One region of the Pseudomonas sp. EA_35y_Pfl2_R5 genome, then DNA from elsewhere that is predicted to be linked to it. Evidence: riboswitches for the same ligand, from Rfam matches in the RefSeq annotation. Region 1 holds a riboswitch; each other region holds the start of a gene.
What was found. Region 1 has a riboswitch for cobalamin ahead of AACX99_RS15530 (TonB-dependent receptor domain-containing protein). Riboswitches for the same ligand answer to the same signal wherever they lie in the genome.
Positions count from the first base shown of each region.

Region 1 (7,393 bases):
ACGGGGTGATCGACGTGCGCGTGGCCGACGAAGCCGAAGCGGTGCGGGTGGCCAAGCAGTATCTGAGCTACTTCCAGGGCGCACTAAAGGACTGGGACTGCGCCGATCAACGCGAACTGCGCCACTTGATTCCGCAAAACCGCCTGCGCGTGTACGACATCCGCCAGGTCATCGCCACCCTGGCCGACCGCGATTCGGTGCTGGAACTGCGCCGCCAGTTTGCGCCGGGACTAATCACCGCATTTATCCGCATTGAAGGTAAGCCATTCGGCCTGCTGGCGAATAACCCCGCGCACCTCGGTGGCGCCATCGACGCGGTCGCTGGCGACAAGGCCGCGCGCTTTATGCAGCTGTGCGACGCCTTCGATATCCCATTGCTGTCGCTGTGCGACACACCTGGATTTATGGTCGGCCCGCAGGCAGAGAAGCAGGCCACGGTGCGCCATGTCTCGCGCATGTTTGTTGCAGCCGCCAGCCTGACGGTGCCGTTCTTTACCGTAGTGTTGCGCAAGGGTTACGGCCTTGGTGCCCAGGCCATGGCCGCCGGCAGCTTCCATTCGCCGCTGTTTACCATCGCCTGGCCCAGCGCCGAGTTTGGTGCTATGGGCCTGGAGGGTGCGGTGCGCCTAGGTTTTGCCAAGGAACTGGCGGCCATCGAAGAGCCCGCCGCGCGCCAACAGCTGTTCGACAAGCTGGTGGCCAAGGCCTACCAGAACGGCAAGGGCATCAATATGGCCAGTTTCCTCGAGATCGATGCGGTGATCGACCCCGTGGAAACTCGCGCCTGGCTGCTGCGCGGCCTCAACGCCACGCCCAAGCCTGCACCGCGTGAAGGCAAGAAGCGCAGCGTCGATAGCTGGTAAGCGTTCAGCCCAGGGCGGGCATCTTGCGACAGCTTGTTTGGGCAGTTTCCGGCGCTTCGGGTAAACTGCCGCATCTTTTGCACCTATAACGATCTGCCTGATGCCGACGACCTTCCACGAGATTCCCCGTGAACGCCCGCTGACGCCCCTTCTAGACCGCGCCAACACGCCGGACGAGCTACGCCGTCTGGGCGAAGCCGAGCTGGAAGTCCTGGCCGATGAGCTACGCCAGTACTTGCTGTATACGGTCGGGCAGACCGGCGGGCACTTCGGCGCGGGCCTTGGCGTGATCGAGCTAACCGTGGCGTTGCATTACGTCTTCGACACCCCGGATGATCGGCTGGTGTGGGATGTCGGCCATCAGGCCTACCCGCACAAGATTCTTACCGGCCGCCGCGAGCAGATGGGCAGCCTACGGCAGAAGGACGGCATCGCCGCCTTCCCGCGCCGCAGTGAGAGCGAGTACGACACCTTCGGCGTCGGCCACTCCAGCACCAGCATCAGCGCAGCCCTGGGCATGGCGATCGCCGCGCGCATCCAAGGCAGCAAGCGCAAAGCCGTAGCGGTAATCGGCGACGGCGCACTGACCGCCGGCATGGCCTTCGAGGCCCTGAACCACGCCAGCGACGTCAGCGCCAATATGCTGGTGATCCTCAACGACAACGACATGTCGATCTCCAAGAACGTTGGCGGCCTGTCCAACTACCTGGCCAAGATCCTCTCCAGCCGCACCTACGCCAGCATGCGCGAGGGCAGCAAGAAAATCCTCTCGCGCCTGCCGGGTGCCTGGGAGATCGCCCGTAAGACCGAAGAGCACGCCAAGGGCATGCTCGTGCCCGGCACCCTCTTCGAGGAGTTGGGCTGGAACTATATCGGCCCGATCGACGGCCACGATCTGCCGACCCTGCTCGCCACCCTGCGCAATATGCGCGACCTCGACGGCCCGCAGTTTCTGCATGTGGTGACCAAGAAGGGCAAGGGCTTTGCTCCAGCCGAAGTCGACCCGATTGGCTATCACGCGATTACCAAGCTGGACCCGATCAAACCGGCCGCCAGTGCCGAGCCGAAGCCGCCCGCGGGGCCGAAATACTCCAGCGTATTTGGCCAGTGGCTGTGCGATATGGCCGCGACGGACCCGCGTCTGGTCGGCATCACCCCGGCGATGAAGGAAGGTTCCGATCTGGTGGCGTTCAGTGAACGCTATCCCGAGCGCTATTTCGACGTGGCCATCGCCGAGCAGCACGCGGTGACCCTGGCCGCCGGTATGGCCTGCGACGGTGCCAAGCCGGTCGTGGCCATCTACTCGACCTTTTTGCAACGCGCCTACGACCAACTGATCCACGATGTGGCCGTGCAACACCTCGACGTACTGTTCGCCATCGACCGCGCCGGCCTGGTCGGCGAAGACGGCCCGACCCACGCCGGCAGCTTCGACCTCGCCTATCTGCGCTGCATCCCAGGCATGCTGGTGATGACGCCGAGCGATGAAAACGAACTGCGCCGCATGCTCAGCACCGGCCACCTGTTCAATGGCCCGGCGGCGGTGCGTTATCCGCGCGGCAGCGGCCCGAATGCCACCATCGAGCCAGGTCTTGAACCACTGGAAATCGGCAAGGGTATGGTTCGCCGCCAGGGTAGCAAGGTGGCCCTGCTGGTATTCGGCGTGCAGCTGAGCGAAGCGCTCAAGGTTGGCGACGCACTCGACGCCACGGTGGTAGACATGCGCTTTGTCAAACCGCTGGATGAGGCCCTGGTACGCCAGCTGGCAGCCAGCCATGAGCTGCTGGTGACCGTCGAAGAGAACAGCGTGATGGGCGGCGCCGGCAGTGCAGTCAGCGAGTTCCTCGCCCACGCAGGCATCCTCAAGCCAATGCTTCATCTGGGCCTGCCCGACTACTACGTCGAACACGCCAAACCGGCGCAAATGCTCGCCGAATGCGGACTTGATGCCGCAGGTATCGAAGCCGCCATCCGCACGCGTCTCGCCAGCCTTTCTGCATGAGCACCGCTCATCCAGAGCTGAGCCAGGCTTGCTTGTAATTCATCCACTCGCGCATTAATGTGCGCGGCGTTTTGCTTCCGCCAAGGTGCGCCCTTCCACAGTGAAGCGGCGTTAAACGGGAAGCCGGTGCGTTCTGACGAACCATCCCGGCGCTGCCCCCGCAACGGTAATCGACCGCAGAGCCATTCTGCACGCCACTTCAACGCCACTGGGTTATCCCGGGAAGGCGAGGCGGCGCACGTCGAGAGCCCGGAGACCGGCCTTGCTGGATGTGACTGGTGTTGCGGAGGGCATCACCGTCAAGTTCAGGCTGCCTCAGCGCGCCCGTTCTTGCCCCTGCCCTCCTCAAAAGTCTTCCGACCTTTTGAGGATTCTCTACGTGAAATTGTCCCGTCTTGCCCTGGCTGTGGCGCTGCTGCCGTTGACTGTTCATGCTGACCAAATCAGCAACAGCGCAGACTCGCTGGAGTTGCCGCCGCTGGTTGTGACCTCCGGGCGACATGCCGAACCGATCCAGCAGGCAACCGCTGCCACTACAGTATTTACCCGCCAGGACATCGAACGCCTGCAAGCGCGCAGCGTGGCAGAGCTGCTTGAGCGCGTACCCGGCGTCAGCGTCAGCCGCACCGGCGGAGCAGGCAGCCAAACCGGCCTGTTCGTGCGCGGCACTTCGACCGCGCAAACTTTGGTTCTGGTCGACGGCCAACGTATTGCCGCCGCGTCCAGCGGCACCAGCAGCCTGGAGTTTCTCAGCCCGGAGCAGATCGAACGCGTTGAAGTCGTGCGCGGCGCGCGTTCGGCGCTCTATGGCTCAGATGCCATTGGTGGCGTCGTGCAGATTTTCACCCGCCAAGGCAGCGGCGACGGCCTGAAGCCCTACATGCGTGTTGCTGCCGGCAGCAACCAGACCTTCGAACGCAGCCTCGGGGTATCCGGCGGCGACGAGCAAACCCGCTTCAACCTGGGCGCGGCACTCGATGAAACTCAAGGGATCGACGCCACCCGCGATAATTTCGGCGCCAACGGCGATGACGATGCCTACCGCAATAAATCACTGAGTCTGAATCTCTCACACCGTTTCAATGACGACTTAAAGATCGGCTTCAGCGCCCTCGACCAGCGCGGCCAGAGCGAGTTCGAAGACCTCTTCAGCACCTCACTGCCCACCACGGACTTCCAGCTGAGCAGCCTCTCCAGCTACATTGATGGCAATATCAGCGACGTCTGGAATAGTCGCCTGGAAATCGGCCACAGCGAGGACAAGCGCGACACCGGCAACGATCAGCCAAACGCCAGCGCATTCTCGTTCTACAGCTTTAATACCTACCGCGACTCAGTCAACTGGGTGAACACACTGGCCCTCAACGAGCGCCACCAAGTGCTGCTGGGCGCCGATTGGTATGAGGATCGTGTAAATGGAAGCGAGGACTTCACTGAGGACTCGCGCTGGAACCAGGCGGCCTTTATCCAACACCGCTACAACGCCGACTATTTCTCCACCGAACTAGGTCTGCGCCACGACAAGAACCAGCAATTCGGCAGTGAGAACACCTGGAATGCCGCGCTAACCGTGCCGTTCAATCACAACAACGACCTGATCCTGTCCTATAGCGAAGGCTTCCGCGCACCGACCTTCAACGACCTGTACTACCCAGACTTCTGCTTCGGCGGTTTTTGCTCCGCCAGTGCCAACCCCGACCTAAAGCCGGAAACCTCCAGAAGCTACGAAGCGCAATGGCGTAGCCGTTACAGCAAAACCGGCGCACTGGAGCTGTCGCTATACCGCATCGACCTGCAGGACGCGATTGTTCTCGACCAGAACTTCATTCCACAGAACGTACAGACCGCCCGTATAAACGGCTTCGAAGCAGCGCTAAAGCAGGAGCTGTTCGGTTGGCAGGGCAACCTGGCACTCGCCTTGATCGATCCACGTGATCGCGACACTGGCCATACGCTCACCCGCCGCGCCAAGCGCACGCTGAGCCTCGATTTGGACCGTACGTTCGGCGAGTTTGCGCTGGGTGCCAGCTGGCGCGCGGTCAGCGGTCGCTATGACGATGCCGATAACACCCGTGAGCTCAGTGGATACGGCCTGCTCAACCTGCGCGGCAAATGGCAAGCCAGCCAGGAAGTGGCCTTCGACCTGAAACTGAACAACCTCTTCGATAAGGATTATGCCGAGGCGACTTACAGCACCAGCAACGGCCGCTTCGGCTACAACAACGAAGGCCGCACCGCGCTGTTTGCCGTGACCTGGGCGCCTCAGCTCTGAGGCGCTAACCGTCAACCAGGCAATCGACTGAGCCCCGCAGAACGCGGGGCTTTTTAGTGTGCGCGGCTCAGGGCCTGACACAGCCGCTCGGTGGCTGCCAGCATCTGAAAGCTCGGCCGTTCCAGTCCGGCATCCGGCACTAGCCATAGCTGCTTACGCTGAACCGCCGCCACGCCCGGCCAGATACGCCAGGCGTCCAGCTGCCCTTGCACGCCGGCCAGAATCACCTCAGGGTTCGCTTGCAGCACCGCTTCCACACTGACCTGCGGCGCAGGCAAGGTGAGCTCGGCAAAGATATTCTCGGCGCCGCAGACACGCAGGGCGTCGCTGATAATCTGCTGCCCGCCGATGGTGTACAACGGCGTATCCCAGACCTGATAGAACAGACGCAACGGCTGTACACGCTGAAAGCGCTGACGCAACGCAGCCAGGCCGCGATTGAATTGCTGCTGCAGTTGCTGACCCTGCTCGGCGCGGCCGATACGCGTGCCGATGTCGACGAAGTTTTCTGCTAGGTCAGCCAGCTTGCGCGGCTCGACGATCAGCAGGGGAATCCCCATACGTTGCAGCTGCTGGCGTTGCGCGCTGCTGATGCTGTCGGGCCAGAGCAGCACCAGATCGGGCTGCAGTTCGAGCAGGCTTTCCAGCTCCAGCTGACCATACTTTCCAACCGAAGGTAGCTGCGCCAGCGCTGCAGGGCGCTCACCACCATCCAGCACGCCGACCAGCAGATCGCCCGCCCTCAGCTCCAGCATGATTTCGGTCAGCGACGGGGCCAGCGTGACCACTCGCTCAACCGCCGCCGCCGGCAAAGCCAGCGACAACAGCACACCGAGAATGAGAGGACGCATCAGCCGAGTTGGCGAGGAATGCGGTAGAGGTAGAGCATTACGATGCTGGAAATCGCCAGCAGGATCAGCGGAATCGCTTCCAAGCCCGCGAACACTGCAATGGCGGCAATCCAGGCCGGCAGGGCCGCACCGAGAAAGCCCAGACGGCGTACCCGCGCCAGCTCAATCCAGGCGTCATGCTCATCGGCGGTACCCAAGGCTTTTTCTGTGGCGATCAACGCGCGTTTGTAGCCACTGAACAGCGGCAGGCTGACAAACATTGAGGCCAACCCGCCGATAAACAGTGGCATGGTCAGCAGGCCTGGTTGGCCCGAGCCATACAGCAGGTTGAGCAAAAATAGCGGTGCGAGGGTCACGGCCAGTTGCCGCCACCACTCCAGCGCCAGCCGCTGGCGCACTTCGCCGCGCGTCACAGGCTTTCCTCAACCTCGCCCTGGTGCAGGCTGCCGAGCATATGCCCGAGCTTGCCGGCCTTGGTCGCCAGGTATTTTTTGTTGTGCGGGTTGTGGTCGATCTGCAGCGGCACGCGGGTCGCCACATTAATACCCATATCGCCCAACGCCTTGACCTTGCGCGGGTTGTTGGTCATCAGTTTGAGCTGGCGGATACCCAGGTGATCGAGCATCGGCAGGCAGATCGCGTAGTCACGCTGATCAGCCCCGAAGCCCAGGCGTTCATTGGCTTCCACGGTATCGGCACCGCCATCCTGCAGCTCGTAGGCGCGGATCTTGTTCAGCAGACCAATGCCACGGCCTTCCTGACGCAGATAGAGCAGGACGCCACGGCCTTCATTGGCAATCGCACGTAGCGCCGCTTCAAGCTGAAAACCGCAATCACAACGCAAGCTGAACAGCGCATCGCCGGTCAGGCATTCGGAATGCAAACGGCCCAGCACAGGCGCGTCATCGGCCACATCACCAAAGGTCAGGGCTACATGTTCCTTGCCAGTGGCCTCTTCAAGGAAGCCATGCATGGTGAATACGCCGAAGGGCGTAGGCAGCTGGGAGGCGGCGACAAATACAACGGACACCGGATGCTCCTAAAGAAAATGGGCAGGGGAAATCAGCCGGCATTGTAACAGCAGGCCCCGGTAGCCGCTTAGCCTGAATTACTGATGATAAGGATCGAGCCAACGCGAGGTTGCCAGGGCCCCTAGTACTTGGACTCCAGCACCAGCATATCCTGCTCGACCTTCCAGCCAACGCGGCTAAGAAAGCTCATGCCAAGCAAGGCTTCACGTGGCGAACTGCCTTCCAGCACTACGGCCTCGACACCCAGCACTTCCAGTTCACCGATCTTGACCCGGTCCAGCGTCACGCGCCAACCGCGCGCAGTACCGCTGGCAGTGCTGACTTGCAAGGGCGAGCCAATCACCCGGTAATCAATACCCAGGCGGCGCGCATGT
Region 1 covers NZ_CAXAOW010000009.1:41,419-48,811, reverse strand. Annotated here, with positions in the region: gene AACX99_RS15540 (carboxyl transferase domain-containing protein) at 1-863, shown strand, start outside; gene dxs (1-deoxy-D-xylulose-5-phosphate synthase) at 964-2,865, shown strand; cobalamin riboswitch at 2,932-3,144, shown strand; gene AACX99_RS15530 (TonB-dependent receptor domain-containing protein) at 3,245-5,137, shown strand; gene AACX99_RS15525 (cobalamin-binding protein) at 5,191-5,988, opposite strand; gene AACX99_RS15520 (MFS transporter) at 5,988-6,401, opposite strand; gene ribA (GTP cyclohydrolase II) at 6,398-7,018, opposite strand; gene AACX99_RS15510 (retropepsin-like aspartic protease family protein) at 7,141-7,393, opposite strand, start outside.

Region 2 (7,393 bases), on a different contig from region 1:
AGTGCGCGCCCGTGGTGGCGAGCTGGTGGTGTTTGCCGACGAGCAGGCCGGCATGAGCAATGGCGAGGGCACCCACGTGGTGAACATGCCGCATATCCACGACGCCCTGGCGCCGATCCTCTACACCATCCCACTGCAGCTGCTGTCCTACTACGTCGCCGTGCTCAAGGGCACCGACGTCGATCAGCCGCGCAATCTGGCCAAGAGCGTAACGGTTGAGTAAGCAGGAGCCAGCTAATGCGGCGTGAAGATATACAGAGCAAGCAGGCGCAGGGTGTGCTCTTCGATACCCATATCATCGCCAATCCGGCCAATACCCGGGAGTGGATCGTGCTGTTGAAGAAAGGCGCGGGCACCAGCTTCTTTCTGGTCGATGACCAGGAGCAGGTGGAGTCCTTCGCCGACCTTAATGGCCTGATCGAAGAGCTACGCCTACTCGGCATCAAGGCTGCTGAGATTCACCTCTAGCAGGCTATTAGTCGCCCGCTGATCTGAACAGATGATGATGCTCGGCGTTGTATAGCGCAGAGTCGGCGAACTGTTCGGCGTGCAGCACGCGGCCGACGAGGATCAGCGCGGTGCGGCGAAAGCCCTTGGCGCGCACCTGTTCTTCGATGGTGGCGAGGGTGCCGCTGACCCAATCCTGATCCGGCCAACTGGCGCGATGCACCACGGCAATCGGGCAATCCGCGCCGTAATGCGGCAGCAGCTCAGTAACGATCTTGCTCAGATGCACCACGCCCAGGTGGATGGCCATGGTCGCACCGTGGCGTGCCAGGTCGGCCAGCGCCTCGCCCTCGGGCATGTTCGACTTGCTCGCGTAGCGCGTGAGAATCAGCGTCTGCGACACCTCGGGCAGGGTCAGTTCGCTTTCCAGCAGGGCGGCGCAGGCCGCAGTGGCAGTCACCCCAGGGATGATCTCGAAGGCAATGCCCAGCCGGCGCAGATGGCGGATCTGCTCGCCAATCGCGCCATACAGAGACGGGTCGCCGGAATGCACGCGGGCCACATCCTGGCCTTTGCCATCGGCCTGGCGGATCAGCTCGATGATTTCATCCAGGTGCAGCTCGGCGGTGTTGATCACCTGCTCGGCGCTGTGGCCTTCGAGCACCGCTGCAGGCACCAGCGAGCCGGCATAGAGAATCACCGGGCAGCTGCGCAGCAGGCGCTGGCCTTTGACGGTGATCAGCTCGGGGTCGCCGGGGCCGGCGCCGATAAAGTAGACGGTCATGACACATCCTTGGGTGCAATCGACGCCAGGGCGCAGGTGGCGCTGGCGTTGCGGGTTTTCTCGCCGAGCAGACGCGCCGGTTGGCCGCCCAGGTGTTCGGCCAGGGCCAGGGCGCAGGGTTCGGCGACCGCCGGGCTGCCGGTGGCGGCCAGGGTGTGTGGCGAGCCTTGACCGAGGTGCTGATAGGGCTGCAGTTCGGCTGTACTAAAGCAGCTCAGCTGCAGACCGAGGCGTTCGGCCAATGCCAGCAGGCCCGGCTCGCTTTGTTTATGCGCGATGCTGGCCAGTCCGGCCAGGTTATCCACAGTCAGGCCATGCGTCTGCAGGCTGTGCAGCAGCAGGCTGAGTAAGTCCTCCACACCGCAACCGCTGCGGCAGCCCAGCCCAGCGACCACCTGAACGGCGGCAGCGGGGCGGCGAGGGGTGTGGCTGGGGATCATCTGCGGCGCTCGGTGTGTGCGGCGGCGTAGCTCAACATGGCGGCCGGCACCGGTCAACCGCGATTGACCGGCCGCCATGGCCTGCGTAGCCTTGTCGCGTTCGAGGTTCTTCATGGGCATGCCCATGAAGCTAAGAGGGAACAAGGTTGATGCCTTGGCTGCCCCCGCAACTGTGAACGGTCCAAAGCCCTTCAATACACCACTGCCGTATGGCGGGAAGGTGAAGGGTCGCGCAAGGCGCAGACCGTGAGCCAGGAGACCTGCCTCGTCACGCTTTCGACAACCGGGCGGGGTGATCCGGTGGTGTTGGCTGACGCCCCGTGGCTGTCATGTCTGTGCCGCCTGCCTGCTCGTCTTTCTTTCGACGCCATGCAGGACTCGCCATGCAAACCCTCGCCAAACTCCCCGTCACCATCGTTACCGGCTTTCTCGGCGCCGGCAAAACCACCCTGTTGCGTCATCTGCTGACCCATGCGGAGGGACGGCGTATCGCGGTGATCGTCAACGAGTTTGGCGAGCTGGGCATCGACGGCGAAATCCTCAAGCAGTGCTCCATCGGTTGCAGCGAAGAAGAAGCCAACGGCCGTATCTTCGAGCTGGCCAACGGCTGCCTGTGCTGCACCGTGCAGGAAGAGTTCTTCCCGGTGATGCGCGAGCTGGTGGCGCGCCGCGGCGAGCTGGACCATATCCTGATTGAAACCTCCGGCCTGGCCCTGCCCAAGCCGCTGGTACAAGCCTTTAACTGGCCGGAAATCCGCAACGCCTGCACTGTCGATGCGGTGATCACCGTGGTCGACAGCCCGGCCGTGGCCGCCGGCACCTTCGCCGCATTCCCCGAGCAGGTCGACGCGCAGCGCAAGCTCGACCCCAATCTGGATCACGAATCGCCGCTGCATGAGCTGTTCGCCGACCAGCTGGCCAGTGCCGACCTGGTGATTCTCAACAAGGCCGACCTGCTCGACGCCGCCGCTCTGGCTGCGGTGCGTGCGGAAGTGGCGGAAGAGCTGCCGCCGGCGGTGAAAATCATCGAAGCCCATGGCGGCGAGCTGCCGCTGGACGTGCTGCTGGGCCTGAACTGCGAGACCGAGCTGCATATCGACGGGCGCAAGACCCACCATGATCTGGAAGGCCATGAAGACCACGATCACGACGAGTTCGCCTCGTTCCACGTGGAACTACCTGAAGCCGAGGAAGCCCGTCTGCTGCAAGCGCTGAAGGAGGCGGTCAGCAAACACGGCATTCTGCGCATCAAGGGCTTCGCGGCGATTCCCGGCAAGCCGATGCGCCTGCTGTTGCAGGGTGTTGGTCAGCGTTTCGACAAACACTTCGACCGCGCCTGGCAGGCCGATGAGCCGCGCATCACCCGCCTGGTGGTGATTGGCCAGACCCTGGATCAAGCCGCCATCGAAGCCGAGCTAAACGCCGCGCTGGCAGGCTAAGCTCGCATGCACCTGCTGCGCACCCAGCCCGGCAGCCAGCTGCCGCTCGACAGCATTGCCGACCTCGGCCAGACCCCGGCCGAGCTGGTGATTCTCTGTACCGGCGATTCGCACCTGTCGTTGCTGGCCGAAGTCGCGCGGCAGTTGCCTGCGGATTACCCCAGCCTGCGCCTGGCCAGCCCGGCGCAGCTGAGCAATCACGCCTCGGTGGATCTCTACGTCGAGCAGGTGCTGCAGCACGCCAAGGTCATCCTGATCTCCGTGCACGGCGGCGTCAGCTATTGGCGCTACGGCATCGAGCGCCTGGTTGAGCTGGCCGGGCGCGGCGCGTGGGTGATTATGGTGCCGGGCGACGACAGTCCCGATCCCGAGCTGATGGGCCTAAGCAATGTCGACAGCGAGAGCGCCCACAGGCTCTGGCAGTTTCTGCGTCAGGGCGGTGCGGGCAATGCGCTGCAACTGTTTAACTGCATCGCCAGCCAGTGGCTGCAGCGCGACTATGCCTGGGTAGAACCGCAGCCGCTGCCGCGCGTGGGCCTGTATCACCCGCAGTTGGCCAATCCAAGTCTGGCCGATTGGCAAGCCAGTTGGCAGGCTGATGCGCCGGTGGCAGCGCTGCTGTTCTACCGCACCCAGGTGCAGGCGGCGAATACCGGCTTTATTGATCAGTTCTGCCAGCGCCTGCAGGCCCAGGGCCTTAATCCGCTGCCGATTGCCGTGGCCAGCCTCAAGGAGGCCGCCTGTTTGGCCCAGGTTGAAGACTGGCTGGACGCGACCGATACGGCGCTGATCATCAACACCACGGCCTTTGCCCTGTCCAACCCGGAAGCGCCGAGTGCACGACCCTTTCGCCGCGATATCCCGGTGCTGCAAGCCATTTGCGCGCTGGATAACCACGAACAATGGCAAGCCAATGCCCAGGGCCTGGGTTCGCGTGACCTGGCCATGCATATCGTGCTGCCCGAGCTGGATGGCCGGCTGATCACCCAGCCGATCAGCTTCAAGGGCCTGGCCTGGCGCAGCGAGCGCAGCCAGAGCGATGTGGTCTGTTACCAGCCCCATCTGCCGGGGATGGATTTCGTTGGCGAACTGGCGAAGAAATGGATAGAACTGGCGAGAAAAAGTAACGATCAAAAGCGTATTGCCCTGATTCTGGCCAACTACCCGACCCGCGATGGTCGCCTCGGCAACGGCGTCGGCCTGGATACCCCGGCGGCGGCGCTAAATATCCTCCGTGCGCTGCAACAGCAGGGCTATCCGGTGGAAGGCCTACCCGACAGTGGCACCGCGCTGATCCACCAGTTGCTCGGTGGCGTGACCAATGATCTGGACAGCCTCGACGCGCGGCCTTGCGCCCAGAGTCTGGCGCTGGACGAGTACCTGGCGTTCTTCCACAGCCTGCCCGCCGCCAACCAGCAGGCGGTGCGCGAGCGCTGGGGCGAACCGCAGAGCGATCCGATGTACCGCAGCGGGCGGCTGATGATTGCCGGTCTGCGTTTTGGTTTGACCTTCGTCGGCATCCAGCCGGCGCGCGGTTATCAGCTGGATGCGGCGGCGGTGTATCACGACCCCGATCTGGTGCCACCGCACGGTTACTTGGCGTTTTATTGCTGGATCCGTAGGGTATTTGCGGCGAACGCCGTCATACACGTCGGCAAACACGGCAATCTGGAATGGCTGCCGGGCAAGAGCGTCGGCCTGTCCGCGCAATGCTGGCCGAGCGCGATTCTCGGCCCGCTGCCGAATATCTACCCTTTTATCGTCAACGATCCGGGTGAAGGCGCGCAGGCCAAGCGGCGCACCCAGGCGGTGATTATCGATCACCTGATGCCGCCGCTGACCCGCGCGGAAAGCTACGGCCCGCTGCGCGATCTCGAGCGCCTAGCCGACGAATATTACGAGGCCAGCCAGCTCGACCTGCGCCGCGCCGCAGAGCTGCGCGGCGAGATTCTGCTCAAGGTGCGCGAGGCCAGCCTCGACCGCGAACTGGGCCTGCAACTGAATGCAGACCCCAACAGTTGGCTGCCGCAGCTGGATGCCTACCTGTGCGATTTGAAGGAATCGCAGATCCGCGATGGCCTGCATGTATTCGGCGAATCCCCTGCCGGCAGCCTGCGCCGCGACACCTTGCTGGCGCTGTTGCGTATTCCCCGTGGCGACGGCCAGGGCGGCAACGCCAGCCTGCTGCGCGCCCTGGCTCGCGATCTGCAACTGGACTTCGATCCCCTCGATTGCGAGATGGCCGCGCCCTGGCAGGGCCCGCGCCCCGCGCTGTTGCAGCGTCTTAGCGATGACAGCTGGCGCAGCGCGGGCGATACCCGTGAACGGTTGGAGCTGCTGGCTTTGCAGCTGATTGAGGCTACTGACTGCGAATCCGTTGGTGTGGAAAGCACCCAGGTGCTGCAACGCCTGCATGAGCAGATCGCACCGCTGCTGGATGCCTGCGGATCGGCTGAGATACACGGCCTGCTCGCGGCGCTAAGCGGGCGCTTTGTTCCGGCTGGGCCGAGTGGCGCGCCGAGTCGCGGTCGCCTCGATGTGCTGCCCACCGGGCGCAATTTCTACAGCGTCGATGTGCGCAACCTGCCCACGCCGACCGCCTGGCGTATCGGCGTGCAGGCGGCGGATCGCCTGCTGGAGCGACATCTGCAGGATCACGGCGATCATCTGCGTCAGCTTGGCCTGTCGCTGTGGGGCACGGCGACCATGCGCACCGGCGGCGATGACATGGCCCAGGCCCTGGCGCTGATGGGCGTGCGCCCGGTGTGGCAGGCCGGCAGCCAGCGCGTCGAACGTTTCGAGGTGCTGCCGCTGGCGCAGCTCGGCCGCCCGCGGGTGGACGTGACCCTGCGCGTCTCCGGGTTCTTCCGCGATGCCTTTAGCAACCTGATCCGCCTGTTCGATGACGCGGTGCAGGCGGTGGTCGATCTCGATGAGCCGGAAGAGATGAATCCGCTGTCGGCGCGGGTTTGGCGTGAGTCTCTGACCTTGCAGGACAGCGGCCTGGATGAGCACGAGGCACGCAGACAGGCGGGCTGGCGGGTGTTCGGCAGCAAGCCGGGGGCCTATGGCGCGGGCGTGCAGAACGCCATCGAAGAACGCCTGTGGCAAACCCGTGAGGACCTGGCCGAGGTCTACCTGAATTGGGGCGGCTACGCCTACGGCAGCCACAGCGAAGGCACCCCGGCGCGCGCACAGTTCGCCGAGCGCCTGGAGCAGATGCAGGCGGTGCTGCACAACCAGGACAACCGCGAGCACGACATCCTCGACTCCAACGACTACTACCAGTTCCAGGGGGGCATGCTCGCGGCGGTGGAAACCCTGCGCGGGGCCAAGGTGGCGAGTTATCACGGCGATAACAGCCAGCCGGACACGCCGCGCATCCGCACCCTGAAGGAAGAACTCAGCCGCGTGGTGCGCGCCCGTGCGGCCAATCCCAAGTGGATTGAGGGCATGAAGCGCCACGGCTACAAGGGCGCGTTCGAGCTGGCGGCGACCATCGACTACCTGTTCGCCTTCGACGCCACCAGCGAACTGGTTGATGACCACCAATACGCGCTGCTCACCGATGCCTATCTGCTCGACAAAAGCACCCGCGACTTTATCCAGCAGCACAACCCCGGCGCTCTGCAGGATATCCTCGAACGCCTGCTCGAAGCCCAGCAACGTGGCCTCTGGCAGCACCCCGGCGAGTACCGCGAAGCGCTGGAAAATCTGCTGATCGACAGCGAAGAATCGTAGGGTGGATGGCGCTTTATCCATCCACCAAAACACCGTCATGGTGGACGAGAAAAGCGTCGTCCACCCTACGCAAACTTGATGGACTGCAACCATGACCGATAGCCACTTCCCCCTCGCTGCCGTGGTCGCCGCCGATGACCTGAAACTGGCGCTGTGCCTGGCGGCCATTGATCCGGCGATTGGCGGTGTGCTGATCGAGGGGCCGCGCGGTATGGCCAAATCGACCCTGGCCCGTGGCCTGGCCGATCTGCTCGCCAGCGGCACCTTTGTCACCCTGCCGCTAGGGGCGAGTGAGGAGCGTATCGTTGGCACCCTCGATCTGGATGCCGCGCTGGGCGAGGGCCGTGCGCAGTTTTCTCCCGGGTTGCTGGCCAAGGCCAATGGCGGCGTGTTGTACGTCGATGAGGTCAACTTGCTGCCCGATCATCTGGTCGACCTTCTGCTGGATGCCGCCGCCAGCGGGGTCAACCATATCGAGCGCGACGGCATCTCCCATCGGCATGCTGCGCGTTTTGTGCTGATCGGCACCATGAACGGCGAGG
Region 2 covers NZ_CAXAOW010000001.1:587,005-594,397, reverse strand. Annotated here, with positions in the region: gene glmS (glutamine--fructose-6-phosphate transaminase (isomerizing)) at 1-223, shown strand, start outside; gene AACX99_RS02675 (hypothetical protein) at 238-468, shown strand; gene cobM (precorrin-4 C(11)-methyltransferase) at 476-1,231, opposite strand; gene AACX99_RS02665 (cobalamin biosynthesis protein) at 1,228-1,785, opposite strand; cobalamin riboswitch at 1,758-1,954, shown strand; gene cobW (cobalamin biosynthesis protein CobW) at 2,055-3,110, shown strand; gene cobN (cobaltochelatase subunit CobN) at 3,117-6,851, shown strand; gene AACX99_RS02650 (ATP-binding protein) at 6,943-7,393, shown strand, end outside.
Region 2: another riboswitch for cobalamin. It lies ahead of cobW (cobalamin biosynthesis protein CobW); the one in region 1 lies ahead of AACX99_RS15530 (TonB-dependent receptor domain-containing protein).

Region 3 (7,393 bases), on a different contig from region 1:
TTGCTGCCGCTCACGCCGGGTTTGTCGGACGACACCTATCAGCACGACGGCCAGCTGACCAAGCGCGACGTGCGCGCCATCACCCTGGCGCGCCTGGCGCCGCAACCCGGCGAGCTGCTTTGGGATGTCGGAGCGGGTTGCGGTTCCATCGGTATCGAATGGATGCGCACACACTCCAGCTGCCGGGCGCTTGCGGTCGAGGCCGATGCCGGCCGTCAGGCGCATATCCAACACAACCGCGATGCCCTCGGCGTGCCCGGCCTGCAATTGGTCGCCGGCCGTGCGCCCGAGGCCTTGGCCGGCTTGGCCGCGCCAGATGCGATCTTTATCGGCGGTGGGGTGACCATCCCCGGCGTGTTGGAGCAGTGCTGGGCCAGCCTTAAGCCGGGCGGTCGGCTGGTGGCCAATGCCGTCACTCTGCAAAGCGAAGCGGCGTTGGTGGCCTGGCGCGAGCAGGTGGGCGGCGAGTTGATCCGTATCAGCGTGGCCCAGGCGCAGCCGCTGGGCGGTTTCGACACCTGGCGCAGCGCCTTGCCGATCACCCTGCTGGAGGTGTGCAAGCCGTGAGCCCGCGAATTCTGCTATTGGGCGGCACTACCGAGGCGCTGCGCCTGGCGCGGCGTTTAAGCCCTGAAGCGATCTACAGTCTGGCCGGGTTGGGCCGGGTGCCGGATGACTTGCCCTGTCAGGTGCGCGTCGGCGGCTTTGGCGGAGCCGAAGGGCTGGCGACGTTTATCCGCGAACAGGGCGTCGAACTGCTGCTCGATCTGACCCACCCCTATGCCGCACAGATCAGCACCAATGCCGCCCGCGCCGCCGAGCTGAGCGGAGTTGCCTGCTGGGCGCTGCGCCGCCCCGGCTGGCAGGCTGGCGCCGGAGATGACTGGCGCGAAGTGGGTGACTGGAACGAACTGGTGGCTGCGCTGCAAGACTTTCGTCGTCCGCTGTTTACCCTAGGCCGCGAACCGCTGGAGCATCTGCATGAAATCCCCCCTCATCAACACTGGACGGTGCGTTGCCTAACGGCCCAGGAGGCCGTGCCGCGGGCGACAATTATCGGCGCTCGCGGGCCGTTTGATCTGCACGGCGAGCGCGCACTGTTCGCTCTGTTGGGCAGCGATGTGTTGGTCAGCAAGAACAGCGGCAGCCAGTCCACCGAGCCGAAACTGCAGGTGGCGCGGGAGCTGAGCGTGCCGGTTTTGCTGCTGCGTCGGCCTGATTTGCCGAGTGTGGAGCGCGAGTTTGCCTGCCTGGAAGATCTTGTCGAGGCGCTGCAGTTATAGGGTAGGGTGGATGACGCTTCATCCACCCTACGTGCCAAATGCAAAACATCCCCTGCTAGACTGCCGCCCCGCTTTGGAGGCCGCCATGACCACGCCCGTTTCACCCTACGCCCGCATTTTGTTTGTCGGCCCGGAGCTGACCGAGGGCTCGTTTGCCGAGCTGCTGCGTCGCCGGTTGGTTGAGCTGCGTGGTGAAGCAGCGCTGGCCGATATCGTCGACACCAGCGCAGGCTATGCGCCGCTCTGGCAGCGCGTGGCCGAGGCTGAGCGGCCGCTACTGGTGATCGACCTGGAGCCGCAGAGCAGCAGCCCGCACCTCGATTGGCTGCGCAGCGAACTGTGCCAGCAGGCCGAGCCGGAGCAACTGTTTGTCGCCAGTGCGATTGGCCAGGCCGACGGCTTGCCGGTGGAGGCCGCCTGCGCGTTGATCGAGCGCCCTGAACTGCACCTGCCCTGTGTCGGTGTGGCCGCCGTGCCGGGACATCACGCCTGGTCGCAGATTCCGCCGCACGCGCAACGCCTGCTGCTGTGCAACGGCCCGCGCTGCACCCGGCGTGGTGCGCTGGAGCTGTGGAAGGCCTTGCGCCAGCGGCTCAAGGCTGCGGGCAAGCTGGAGTGCGAGGGCGGGGTGCATATCACCCGCACGCAGTGTCAGTTTCCCTGCGATCTGGGCCCGACGGCCAGTCTCTACCCGGCCGGCGAGTGGTTTCGCGTGCGTGATGAGGCCGAGCTAATCCGTCTGGTCGATGAGCGCCTGGTGGCCGGGCGCGCCGTGCCTGAGCTGCGGATTGATCAGGGCTGAGTCACTGCGCCACGAATGGTGGACAAGCTTCGCGTTGTCCACCCTACGCCTCATCAGAAACCGCCGCTAAAGCGCCTCCCACAGATGTAAAACCTCGCCCTTGAGCGGGTGGCCTTGTCGAGTTCACGCCTTGACTTGTGTCGGCGCGGATGGTCATATCCGCGCCGTTTCAGGTGTCTCACGCCGCCGTGCGTGAGGTTAAACGGGAAGTCGGTGCGCCCTTTTTGGGTTAGTCCGACGCTGCCCCCGCAACGGTAAGCGAGCGACGTCATCACGATGCCACTGTGCAGTTTCTGCATGGGAAGGCGATGACGTCATGACCCTCGCAAGCCCGGAGACCGGCCTGATTCTAAGAACCTGAACAGGTTCTTAGGGATGTTGCACGCTGCCAGTGATGCAGCGGCAACTCCCAACTGTTTGGCAACCCGCGGTGGGCGGGCGTTGACGCCGATCGTGGGTGCCTGTGCGCCCGTGTTTTGCTGTTGCGCGTTTCCATCGGGATTGCCGTGCCTTTTCCCTTTGCGATGGAAGCATCATGGCGCGCTATCCCCTGTCTCAACTCTCTGTTTCCCTTACCCTGTTCCTGGCCGGTACGGCTGTGGCGGGCGAATCTCCGGTCAATCTGCCGGCCACGACCGTGCAGGCCAAGGTTGCTGCGGAGGGTGAAAGCGATCTGCATACGCCCACCAGCAGCGGTTCGCGCCTGGGCCTGACGGCCCTGCAAACCCCGGCTAGCACCAGCAGCCTAAGCGGCGCACAGGTGCGTGGGCGCAACAACCTCAGCGTGCAAGACGCGGTCACCCGCACCCCCGGCATCAGCAGCATCGGCAGCCCCGGCAATGGCGGCACCGCGCTGTCGGCGCGCGGCTTTACCGGGCACAGCGCGATCATGCAGCTGTACGACGGCACCCGTCAGTATGTCGGGGCCGGCACCGTGACCTTCCCGGTCGACACTTGGTCGGTGGAGCGCATTGACGTGCTGCGCGGCCCGGCCTCGGTGCTCTACGGTGAAGGCGCGACGGGCGCGGTGATCAACGTGGTGCCGAAAAAGCCGTTCAGCGGCGCCATCAGCAACCAGCTGCGCCTCGGCTACGGTAGCGACGACCGCCGCCAGGCCGCGCTGGACAGCGGCGGCTCGCTGACCGATACGCTGAGCTACCGGCTCAACCTCAATCAACAGGCCAGCAATGGCTGGGTCGATGACGGCGAGTCGCAGAGCCGGGCGCTCAGCGCTGCCCTGCGTTGGGATGCCAGCGATGCGCTGAGTTTCACCCTGTCCCATGATCAGGGCGATCAGGACCCGCAGCGCTACCTGGGCACGCCGCTGGTCGCGGGCAAGTATCGCGAGAGCCTGCGCGAGCGCAATTACAACGTCGATAACGCCGAGGTTCGCTACAACGACCAGATCACCCGACTGGTCAGCGACTGGCGGATCAATGACGCCCTGACCGCCAGTAACCAGCTCTACTACATCAAGACCCAGCGCTACTGGCGCAATGCCGAGTCCTACCGCTGGCAGCCGGGCGATCAGGTCAAGCGCAGCGACTTCTACGAGATCAAGCACACCCAGGAGCAGGTCGGCGATCGCCAGACCTTCACCCTGGAACACGCCCTGTTCGGCCTGGATAGTCGCACCGTGGTGGGCGTGGATTACAACCGCATCCACTTCGCCCGTCAGCACGATTTTTCCAGCAGCTTCACTGACACGGTGCCGCTTGCCGGCAGCGGTGGCGGCCAGTATCAGAGCACCGATCCGCTGGGTTATGGCCCGCGCGAGCGCAACCTGGCGCGGCAGTTCTCGCTGTTCGCCGAGAACCGCACCCAGCTGACCGACCGCCTGTCGCTGGTCAGCGGTGTGCGCCGCGATCAGGTGCATATCCAGCGCGACAACCTGCTGACCGACAGTAGCGCCGACCGCAGCCTGACGGGCGATAATTGGCGCGCCGGATTGGTCTTCGAGGTTACGCCCGAGCTGTCGCTGTATGGCCAGTACGCCACCAGCACCGAGGGCGTGAGCAACCTGCTGACGCTTAATCCGACGCAGCAGCAGTTCGACCTGAGCGAGGCCAAGCAAACCGAGATCGGCCTCAAGCAGGCGTTCTGGAATGGCCAGGGCGAATGGACGCTGGCTGCTTACCATATCGTCAAGGAGAAGCTGCTCAGCCGTGCCACCCCGACCGCGCCGACCGAGCAGATCGGTCAGCAGTCATCCGACGGTCTGGAAGCCACTCTGGAACTGGCGCTGGGGCAGGGTTGGCAAGTGTCGGCCAACGCCGCGTGGGTGCGTGCCGAGTACGACGACTTCCGCGAGGCCGGTGGTGACCGAAGCGGCAATCGGCCGACCAACGTGCCACGGCGCACCGCCAACCTGTGGCTGAGCAAGGCGCTTAGTGAGCAGGTGCAGGCCGGTATTGGCGCGCGTTATGTCGATGCGCGCTATGCCGACACAGCGAACAGCGTGACGCTGCCGAGCTACACCGTGGTCGATGCCAATATCGGCTGGCAGGTGCAGGCGGACGTGCGCCTGGGCCTGGAGCTGAACAACCTGTTCGACCGCCAGTACGCCACCACCGGCAGCAGCGATGGCCAGCAGTGGTACCTGGGCGCGCCGCGTTCGTTGTTCGTCACTGCCGATTACCGTTTCTGATGCCGCGCTTGCAGATCAGCGAGCTGGCCTGGTCGCCCAGCGGCGAGCAGGCCTTGCTCGATGGCATCGAGCTGGCGGTGGGCGATGGTCAGCTGGTCGGTCTGCTCGGTCCCAACGGCAGCGGCAAGACCAGCCTGCTGCGCTGCGCCTACCGCTTTCAGCGGCCTGATCAGGGCCGTGTCGAGCTGGACGGCGAAGCGCTGTGGAGCCGTTCGCCGCGCTGGTGCGCGCAGCGGGTGGCAGTGGTGCTGCAGGAGTTTCCCCAGGACTTCGGCCTCACCGTGGCCGAAGTAGCCGCCATGGGGCGCACGCCGCACAAGGGCCTGTTCGATGGTGATGATCAGGCCGATCTTGTTCTGGTCGAGCAGGCTCTGGCGCGGGTGGGTTTGACTGAGCACAAGCGCCAGGCGTTCGCCCATCTCTCCGGCGGCGAGAAGCAGCGCGTGCTGCTGGCTCGCGCGCTGGTGCAGCAACCGACGCTGCTGATCCTCGACGAGCCGACCAACCACCTCGACCCGCGCTATCAGCTGGAGCTGTTGCGGCTGATCAAAGCCCTCGGCCTGGCGACCCTGGCCAGCTTTCACGACCTCAACCTGGCGGCAGCCTTCTGCGACCGCCTGTATGTGCTCGACCACGGCCGCGTGGTGGCCAGCGGCACACCCGCCGAAGTGCTGACTGAAGCGTTGCTGGCCGAAGTGTATGGCGTGCAGGCGCTGGTCGACCGTCATCCTTTCGCGGGGCACCCGCGTATTACCTGGATCAATCCATGAAGCGTTTTCTGCGTTACGCCCTGTGCCTGCCGCTGCTGGGCGCGGCCCTGTCCGCCCAGGCGGTTACCGTCACCAGCTGCGACCGCCAACTGACCATCGCGCAGCCGCCACAACGCGCAGTCAGTCAGGACATCAACCTGACCGCCATGCTCCTAGCCCTCGGGCTGAAATCGCGGATGGTCGGCTACAGCGGCATCAGCGCCTGGAAAACCCCAAACCCCGAGCTGATGGCGCAGCTGGCCGATTTGCCCGAGCTGGCCGCGCGGCACCCGTCGTTGGAAAACCTGCTCAACGCCGAGGCGGATTTCTTCTTTGCCGGCTGGAACTACGGCATGCGCGTCGGTGGTGAAGTCACCCCGGCGAACCTCGCGCGTTTCGGCATCCCGGTGTACGAGCTGAGCGAGTCCTGCGCCCACGTCATGCCACGCCGGGTGGCCAGCCTGGAGGATGTCTACAACGATCTGCATAACCTCGGCCGCATCTTCGCCGTGCAGCCGCGCGCCGAGGCACTGGTGCAGAGCATGCAGCAACGGGTGGCGGCGGTGCGTGAGCGCCTGGCCGACAGCGGCCCGGCGCCACGGGTGTTTCTCTACGACAGCGGCGAGGAAAGCCCCTTTACCGCCGGCCGCCTGGCCATGCCACAGGCGCTGATCGAAGCCGCTGGCGGGCGCAATGTCATGGATGTGCTGGCTGCGAGTTGGGTGCGTGTTGGCTGGGAAGCTGTGATCAGCAGCGACCCCGAGGTGATTCTGATCGTCGATTACGGCGAGCGCAGTGCGGCGCAGAAACGCGATTTCCTATTGCACCACCCGGCCTTGCAGGGGCTGACGGCGATCCGTGAGCAGCGCTTTGTGGTGCTGCCCTATCTGGCGGTAACGCCGAGCCTGGATAACGCGCAAGCGATTGAAACGCTGGCCGCCGCGCTGCACCCGCAGGCGTTTGCGCGATGATTCGCAGCCCGCACGCCTATCGCCTGCTACTGGTGCTATTGGCATCGGCCTTAGCGATTTCCTGCGCCGCCTCGCTGGGTTTTGGCGCCGCGCCGGTGCCACTGGCGCGGGTGCTGGATATCCTCGGCCAGCGTCTGTTTGACCTGCAGCCGGCGCAGGCGGTGAGCAGCGCCCAGGACAGCATCGTCTGGCTGATCCGCGCGCCACGGGTGGTGCTCGGTGCGCTGGTCGGTGCCGGGCTGGCGCTGGTCGGCACGGCGCTGCAGGCGGTCACGCGCAACCCGCTGGCCGATCCGCATCTGCTCGGGGTCAGCTCCGGCGCGGCGCTGGGTGCGGTGATTGTGGTGCTGTATCTGGGTGAATTTGTCGGCCTGCTTAGCCTGCCGCTGGCGGCCTTTGTCGGTGCACTGGTGAGCATGCTGCTGGTGCTGGCGATTGCCAGTCGCGGTGGTCGGCTGGAGAGCGACCGCCTGTTGCTGGCCGGGGTGGCGGTGTCGTTTGTGATGATGGCGGCGAGCAACCTGCTGCTGTTTCTCGGCGATCACCATGCCGCCAGTTCGGTGATCTTCTGGATGCTCGGCGGCCTTGGTCTGGCGCGTTGGGAACTGCTTTGGTTGCCGGCGCTGTGCTTGATGCTGGCCCTGCTGCTGTTGCTCGGTCTGGCGCGGGCGTTGAATGCGCTGATGGCCGGTGAACACAGCGCGGTCAGCCTGGGCCTGGAACCGCGTCGGGTGCGCCTGCTGGTGTTTGTCTGCGCGTCGCTGCTGACCGGGGTGCTGGTGTCGCTAAGCGGTGCCATCGGGTTTGTCGGACTGATCCTGCCGCATATCGCGCGCTTTCTGGTGGGCGCCGAACACCGTCGCCTGCTGCCGGTCAGTGCGCTGCTCGGCGCGCTGTTTCTAGTCTGGGTGGATGTCGCCGCGCGCACCCTGCTGGCGCCG
Region 3 covers NZ_CAXAOW010000001.1:568,054-575,446, reverse strand. Annotated here, with positions in the region: gene cbiE (precorrin-6y C5,15-methyltransferase (decarboxylating) subunit CbiE) at 1-567, shown strand, start outside; gene AACX99_RS02590 (cobalt-precorrin-6A reductase) at 564-1,283, shown strand; gene AACX99_RS02585 ((2Fe-2S) ferredoxin domain-containing protein) at 1,369-2,085, shown strand; cobalamin riboswitch at 2,240-2,446, shown strand; gene AACX99_RS02580 (TonB-dependent receptor) at 2,621-4,732, shown strand; gene AACX99_RS02575 (ABC transporter ATP-binding protein) at 4,732-5,502, shown strand; gene AACX99_RS02570 (ABC transporter substrate-binding protein) at 5,499-6,452, shown strand; gene AACX99_RS02565 (FecCD family ABC transporter permease) at 6,449-7,393, shown strand, end outside.
Region 3: another riboswitch for cobalamin. It lies ahead of AACX99_RS02580 (TonB-dependent receptor); the one in region 1 lies ahead of AACX99_RS15530 (TonB-dependent receptor domain-containing protein).

Region 4 (7,393 bases), on a different contig from region 1:
AAACACCCGCGCCAACTCGGCAGCGGTGACCCCGGAGCCAGCCAGCTCATCGCCCTGCTCGACCACGTACGGATAAGGAATATTCTGCTGGCTGACGCCCACTTCCACGCGTACGGTGAAATCCCCCATCAACGGGCGCAGCTGCTCGAGCAGGTACTTACGAAACGCCGCCGGGTGGGTGACGGTGACGCTGTAGGTACCCGGCACCTGTACCTTGGCATAAGCGCGCACGCTGGCCGCCACCTCGCCCTGGCCCTGGTAGATCAGGCGCAACTCGGGGTAGCGAAACTGACACTGTTGGGCGACATCCGGCTTGATGCGCTCTTTCAGGTAGCGCTTGAGCGCCTGACTCAAGCCCGTGGTCGCCTGCAGGTGCAGGGCGGCCAGACGATCCACCGCTTCTTCAGCGGTTTTGGCGACAATAAAGTCATCGGAACAAGGGTTCACAAGGCACCTTCCTGGCTGATCTCAATGGCTCTATCTTGCCCTGATCCGCCGCGCTTGCGATAGCGCGACGTTACCCGCGCAAGCTACTTGAGCAGCGTTTGCAGATCCTCGGGCACAGCCTGTGGGGTCAGCGGGCCGACGCGCCGGGTGCCCGGATTACCCAGGGGAAACAGCCCCAGCAACGACCCCAGGCTACCGGGAATGCGCAGCAGTTGTGCCAAGCCCTCGGCCCAATCGCGCTGCCGCCAGGCCCAGGCGAGCACCCACAGGTGGCTGCGCAGGTGTTCGCTGAAATAGCGCTGACCGAGAATATGCGCCCGTTCCAGATGGCGCAGCTCGGCAGCAGGATCAGTGCCGCGCAGGGCGCGGGCCAGTTGGTATTCCTGCCAGAAGGCTTGTTCGCGGGTCATGGCAACACTCCTATTTTTCAGCTGCGTCGCAGTCTGCAAGTGCGGGGCGGCCCCCAGGTCAAGCATCCGTTGCTAATCTTCTGTTAGCCAATTGCCTAAGGAACACTCATGCCGCGCGCGCTGCTCACCCTTGTGCTCTGCCTGTTACCCAGTTTTCTGCTGGCCGATAGCCTGGACGGCCATTACCTGACCACATTGGATGGCCAGCCAGCCGAAATGCACCTGCGCAGCCAGGGCCAGCAGGTCACGGGGGAGTATGTGGAAGGTGGCAGGTTGCGCCTGCAGATCAGCGGCAGCTTTGACGGCCAGTTGCTCAGCGCGCAGATCAGCGAAGCGCAATCCGGGCAGCTGATTGCCAATATGAATGCCACCTACGCCAATGGCGTGCTCAACACCCATATCGCCGCGCGTAATCCGACTACCGGGGCAACCCTGGAGCGCAAGGCGCTGTTCCACCGACAGAATTTGAGTGCAGTAGCCGCTCAAGCAAGCAGCCCAAGCAGCAGCGCCACCCGCGACCCGGCACTGATCGGCACCTGGGTACACGAGAAGATCATTAACAGCGGCGGCGCCAATTTCGCCTCTATGACCACGCAGATGATTCTACACATGCAGGGCGACGGCAGCGTTTCACAATGGACACGTAGCGTGGCAGGTGGCGCCGACTGGAACTACGACAGCCCTGGCGAACTGCAATACAGCGGCCGCTGGCAGAGTAATAACGGCCTGCTGGAAGTGCAGATGCAGGGCCGCAGCGACTATCAGCCTGCCGCCTACTATCGCTTCAGTGACCAGTACCTGGTCACTGAGAGCAATACCGGTAAGCTGATCTGGCAGCGTCGCCAGTAATCAATCAGGCCGGTTGGTGCAGACGCGAGTTGAACAACGGCCCACGGCTATAAGTCGACAGCGCCTTGGCAGCGGCCAGCACACCCAGATCGACCAGCGGCTCGATCAGGATCACGCTCATATAGGCCAGGCCAAAACTGCCCACGGCCTCCAGGTTATCGCCGGAGAAGCCGTTGCCATAGAACGCCCAGAAGCCGACCCAGGCGACGATGCCGCCCTGATAGGCAGTCGACAGCGCCAGCGCCTGCTTGTAGGAGAGGTCCACATAGGCAGTACCCGGCACGATAATGCGCTTGGCCAGCACACTGATAGCCCACAGCGGCACCAGCAGCGTGGTGACGTTCATACCGTACTGCGGCAGGTCGAACTGAGCGAACAGCAGCCCCTGCAGTAGCAGACCGAGCGCCAGACCAACAGCCGTAGCACCGGCGCCGAACAGCAACAGCAGGGTCGAACCGAGGATCAGATGCACCTCGGAAACCCCGACCGCATGGTGCGGAAAGACCTCGAAGAAGCAGAACACCAGGGCAGTGGTCAGCACGCTGCGTAACGCCAGAGCGGCAGCGCCACCGTTGCTGCGTACGCTGTCGAGGGCAAGCTTGGCCGTGAGGCCAAAGGCACCTGCGGCGGTTGCATAACTAAGGAAGAGTTTGGCGCCAGTAACGACTTCGGGTTCGATGTGCATAGAGATTCCTGTACCGCGCCCACCGCGCGATGATCTGGATTGAGGGGATGGGCATAAGCGCCCGGCTTCGATGGCAGGTCTCCTGGCTCACGGTTTGACACTTCGCCCGCCTTCCCGGCCTTGCGGTCAGTGGCATATGGGCGCTATTCACCGTTTACAGTTGCGGGGGCAGCCATGGCTTCGGCACCGGTCGCGGTGCTTTCCATGTTCCCTTTTCATCCAGTCGCTTAACACGAGCTGGAACCATCGGCGGCCACCTTACCCGGCGGCAGAGAGAAATGACAGACCCGGCATTTTATGGCGCAGGCGCGCCAACAGACGGAAGAGAGCCTGACGCCGTATGACGCAAGCAGGTGAATACGGCACTGGCGTTGGCGCACAGCTGCCCCTGAGCATCATGCAAAGTGGCTTGCGCAGATACCTGTCGCCCCTCGCGCTGCTGCACGCAAGCTTCGGTATGGAGCGGCAAGGCCGCCAGCCCCATCGGGCGCAGGTAATTCACTTGCAGGCTGGCGGTCACGTAGACCTCCTCGGCACTGGCCTGCGAGTACACCGCCAACCCCAGCGCCGCATCGAACAGCGTGGCGGTATAGCCGCCATGCACACCGCCAAGCGGATTGAAGTGCACGGCCGGCGGCTGACTGCTGAAGCTCGCCACCCCAGCTGCGGCCTGCAGCTGGGAGATACCATAATCCGCACCGATATCACCGGCCAGCCAGGCCTGTAACTGTTCAAAGAGAGTGGCGTGCATATTCAGGCCTCAGATCAGGTGCGGCGTACTGCGCGCCACCAGCGCTTCGACATCCACGCCACGCGGCAAGGTACCGTAAACCCGACCGCCCTGCCCGCCCAGACGGCTGACGATAAAGGCATCGGACACCGGCGCATTACCGGCTTCCAGCAGCAGCTTGGCCTGCAGCGCCAGCGCCACATCTTCGGTGAGCTGACGGGCGCGGTATTGGATATCGGCGGTGTCGCGAAAATCCGCCTGCAGTTGCGTGATATGCGCTTTCAGCCACGCATCGCCATGGCCGTCGCCCAGTTCGGTAAACAGCGCATCAAGCACGCCCGGCTCCTTGGACAAGGCGCGCAGCACGTCTAGGCACTGCACGTTGCCCGAGCCTTCCCAGGTCGAGTTGACCGGCGCTTCGCGGTACAGCCTTGGCAGGATGGTGTCCTCGACATAACCGGCACCGCCCATGCATTCGGCGGCCTCGTTGATCATCGCCGGCGCGCGTTTGCAGATCCAATACTTGCCCACGGCGGTGACCAGGCGGGCGAACTTGTCTTCCTGCTCGTCATGGGCGTTATCCAGCGCCTTGCCCATGCGCATGGTCAGCGCCAAGGCCGCCTCGCTTTCCAGGGCAAGATCGGCCAACACGTTCTGCATCAGCGGCTGTTCGCTCAGTGCGCGCCCGCCAACCTGGCGATGGGCGCAGTGATGCGCGGCCTGAGTCAGGGCCTGACGCATCAGGGCGCTGGAGCCGATCATGCAATCGAAGCGGGTCAACGCGACCATCTCGATAATGGTCGGCACGCCACGGCCCTCTTCGCCAACCATCCAGGCCAGGGCGCCGCGGAACTCCACCTCGCTGGAGGCGTTCGACCAGTTGCCCAGCTTGTTCTTCAGGCGCTGGATATAGAACTCGTTGCGCATGCCGTCCGGGCGGTGGCGCGGCAGCAGAAAGCAGGTCAGGCCCTTGGTGGTGTACGCCAGGGTCAGGAAGGCATCGCACATCGGCGCCGAGCAGAACCACTTGTGGCCGACCAACTCGTAGACCTGGCCCGGGCCGCCAAGGCCGACTGGATAAGCGCGGGTGGTGTTGGCGCGCACATCGGTGCCGCCCTGCTTCTCGGTCATGGCCATGCCGATGGTCGCGCCGGTTTTCTGCTCGATCGGCAGGTTGCGCGGGTCGTATTGAGTCGAGAGGATTTTCGGTAGCCACTTCTCGGCCACATCGGCCTGCAGCTTGAGCGCCGGCACGCTGGCGAAGGTCATGGTCAGCGGGCAACCGCTACCGGCCTCGGCCTGGCTGTGCAGGTAACTCATGGCGGCGCGCGCCACCTGGGCGCCCGCGCGCGGATCGGTCCAGGGCATGGACGGCAGGCCGTGTTCAATGGCCGCACTCATCAGTTGGTGATAAGCCGGGTGAAACTCCACCAGATCGGCACGGTGACCGTAGCGGTCATGGCTCTTGAACACCGGTTTGTTTTCGTTGGCGAGAAAGCCTGCGGCCATCAGCTCGCCGCCCGCCAGGCCGCCATATACATCCAGGCGCTGCTCGGCCCAGCCGCCGCCGAAACGCTTGGTCCACTCCTGCAGCGGCAGGTCAACGCGGTACAGGTTGGCGCCATCCAGCGGCGGCACCTGGTTGAACACTTCATGGGTTTCGGCGTGTTGGCTGGCATTCATGGCTGAGGCTCCTCTTCAGGAAATTTGGCGCCCACGGCGCGCAGGCAAAAGGTGACCAAGGCCTGGCTGACTTCAGCCAGGCTGGGGGCGGGGTATCCGGCTTCACGGGCGGCACGCGCAGGCGGCGACAACGGCCCGACCAGGGCTTCGGCAATGGCGCCGACCAGGCAGGCTGCGACCAGGTTGATCTGCTGCACATGGAACACGCCTTGGTCGACGCCCTCCTGCAGCAATTCGACGAACAGATCGGCATAGGCTTCGCGGTAGAACAGGCGCTGCTCGTCGACTTCCGGATCGACCGGCTCGGCGATCAGGGCGAAGGCCAAACGGCGACTGTCCCAGGCCCGCGCGGCAAAGCGCTCAAGCCCTGCGCCCAGACGCTGCACTGGACTGCCAGTGCCCCGCACGGTAGCAGCCAACGCATCGACCTCACGCTGGCTGGCCACGGCAAACACCTCGGCCGCCAGGCTGCCCTTACTGCTGAAATGACGGTACAGGCTACCGGTGGCAATCCCCACATCCTCGGCCAATGCCTGCATGGTCAAGGCGGCAAAACCGCCCTCGGCAACCCGCGCCAGAGCGGCGCTGATGATGCGCTCACGCAGCGCCTGGTCGCGGTCGATGCGCAGTGCAGTGGTGCGATAGGCCATGGTCTGAATCCTGATTCACTATCGCTTAAGTGAATCAGGATTCAGAGTTTGGCTAAAGGGCGATTCCGGGCACAACAGCGGGCATATTGGCCAGCTGCTGGCGTATACAACTCAACAATAAATTTACGATCTCGCGAGCTAGAGCCATACAAGGCGCTACGTAGTAACAGCCTTCGGCTGGTCAAAGCGGCGAGAAACGCAGCGCAGCGAAGGAACAGCCTACGACTGGCCCGTAGGGTGAGCGCAGCAGATCGTAAGATCAGGACTCGCGGCAGAGCACCCAGTCATGCAAAAGATTGCGCAGCTGCTCGAACTTCACCGGTTTGGCCAGGTAGTCGCTCATGCCTGCGGCCAGGCAGCGCTCGCGGTCGCCGCTGTGGCTGTGGGCGGTAATCGCCAGTACCGGCAGCAGCTGACAGCCGGGCAGATTGCGCAGCGCGCGGCAGGTGGCGAAACCGTCCATTACCGGCATCTGGCAATCCAGCAGCACCGCGTCGACGGTCTCGCTGCGCAGCACTTCCAGCGCTTCGGCACCGTTGTCGGCGGTACGCACCTGATATCCGAGCTTGAGCAACATGCCGCGGGTTACCAGTTGGTTGATCGCGTTGTCCTCGACGATCAATACCGTGCACTGCTCAGGCGCGCGCAATGCCGGGCCGGTGGCACGCAGCACCACTGCGGCTGGAGTGGTCATCTGCACCGGCAAGGCCAGCGGCAGTTCCAGGCGGAAACAGCTGCCCTGCCCCAGCTGGGACTCATGGCTGAGGTCGCCGCCGAGCAGGTCGACCAGTTGTCGGCAGATCGCCAGGCCAATGCCCAGGCCGCCGTATTCGCGGGTCATCGAACCATCCAGCTGCTGGAAGCGCTGATAGAGCTTGCCGTCGGCCGGTGTCGCGAAACCGATGCCGGTGTCGATCACCTCGATGCGCAGCGGCAGGATATCGCTGGCCGTGCCGCCGCGACTGATGCGCACACGCACCTCGCCATGCAGGGTGAACTTTATGGCGTTATCCAGCAGACAGCTGAGACTCTGCACCAGCTTGCTGGCGTCGCCCTCCAGGGTGTCGGGCAGAGTGTCGTCCAGCTCCAGAACAAAGCGCAGGCCCTTTTCTTCAGCGCGCGGCGCGTACTGCGCACGCAGGCCATCGAACAGACCGCGCAGGCTGAACGGCTCACGACGCGGGTACAGACGCCCGGCCTGCAGCTCGGTGAGGGCGAGAATGTCATTGACCATGCGCATCATGTCGCGGGCGGAGCTGGCGGCCGTGCGCTGGTAGTGCGCCAGTTCGCCGTCGATTTCGAGCATCTGCATCAGCTCCAGCGAACCGATCACCCCGTTCATCGGCGTGCGCAGTTCGTGGGTGACGGTGGCGAGGAATTCATCCTTGAGGCGGTTGCTGTTGGCCAGTTCCAGGTTGAACGCCTCCAGCTTGAGCCCGGCTTCTTGCAGAATCCGCGTGCGTTCTTCCTTCATCGCGTTGATGCGGTCGGCCAGCGCAAGCGAAAGCAGGCCTACTTCCAGCGCTGAGCCGATCTGGCTGGCGTACATGGTGAGGAACATATTCGGCAGGTAGCCCAACACCATCAGCGTGTTGATCATTCCGCCGGCGAGAAAGGCTGTCCAGGCGATGATGAAATAACGCGCCACGCGCATGCCACGCATCCAGGCGAGGATGCCGGCGCTGAAAATCACCACGGTAAAGCCCAGCGCCAAGTAGGTGGCCAGACGCAGCGACAGGCCATAGCTGGCCGTCAGCGCCAAGGTCATCACCAGTACACCGGAAGCCATCATCAGCAACAGTGCACGATCGACCCAGGGGCTGTGCTCGACGGTATGCAGAAAACTGCGGGCAAACTGGCAACCAAACAACGCCGCCGCGCCAATCAGAAACGGCGTGGCGGCGTTCGCCCACCAAGGGCTGTTAGGCCAGAAATACTC
Region 4 covers NZ_CAXAOW010000013.1:54,266-61,658, forward strand. Annotated here, with positions in the region: gene amn (AMP nucleosidase) at 1-447, opposite strand, end outside; gene AACX99_RS18220 (DUF3703 domain-containing protein) at 531-857, opposite strand; gene AACX99_RS18225 (hypothetical protein) at 966-1,706, shown strand; gene AACX99_RS18230 (energy-coupling factor ABC transporter permease) at 1,711-2,391, opposite strand; cobalamin riboswitch at 2,447-2,654, opposite strand; gene AACX99_RS18235 (PaaI family thioesterase) at 2,687-3,142, opposite strand; gene AACX99_RS18240 (acyl-CoA dehydrogenase family protein) at 3,152-4,804, opposite strand; gene AACX99_RS18245 (TetR/AcrR family transcriptional regulator) at 4,801-5,454, opposite strand; gene AACX99_RS18250 (hybrid sensor histidine kinase/response regulator) at 5,714-7,393, opposite strand, start outside.
Region 4: another riboswitch for cobalamin. It lies ahead of AACX99_RS18230 (energy-coupling factor ABC transporter permease); the one in region 1 lies ahead of AACX99_RS15530 (TonB-dependent receptor domain-containing protein).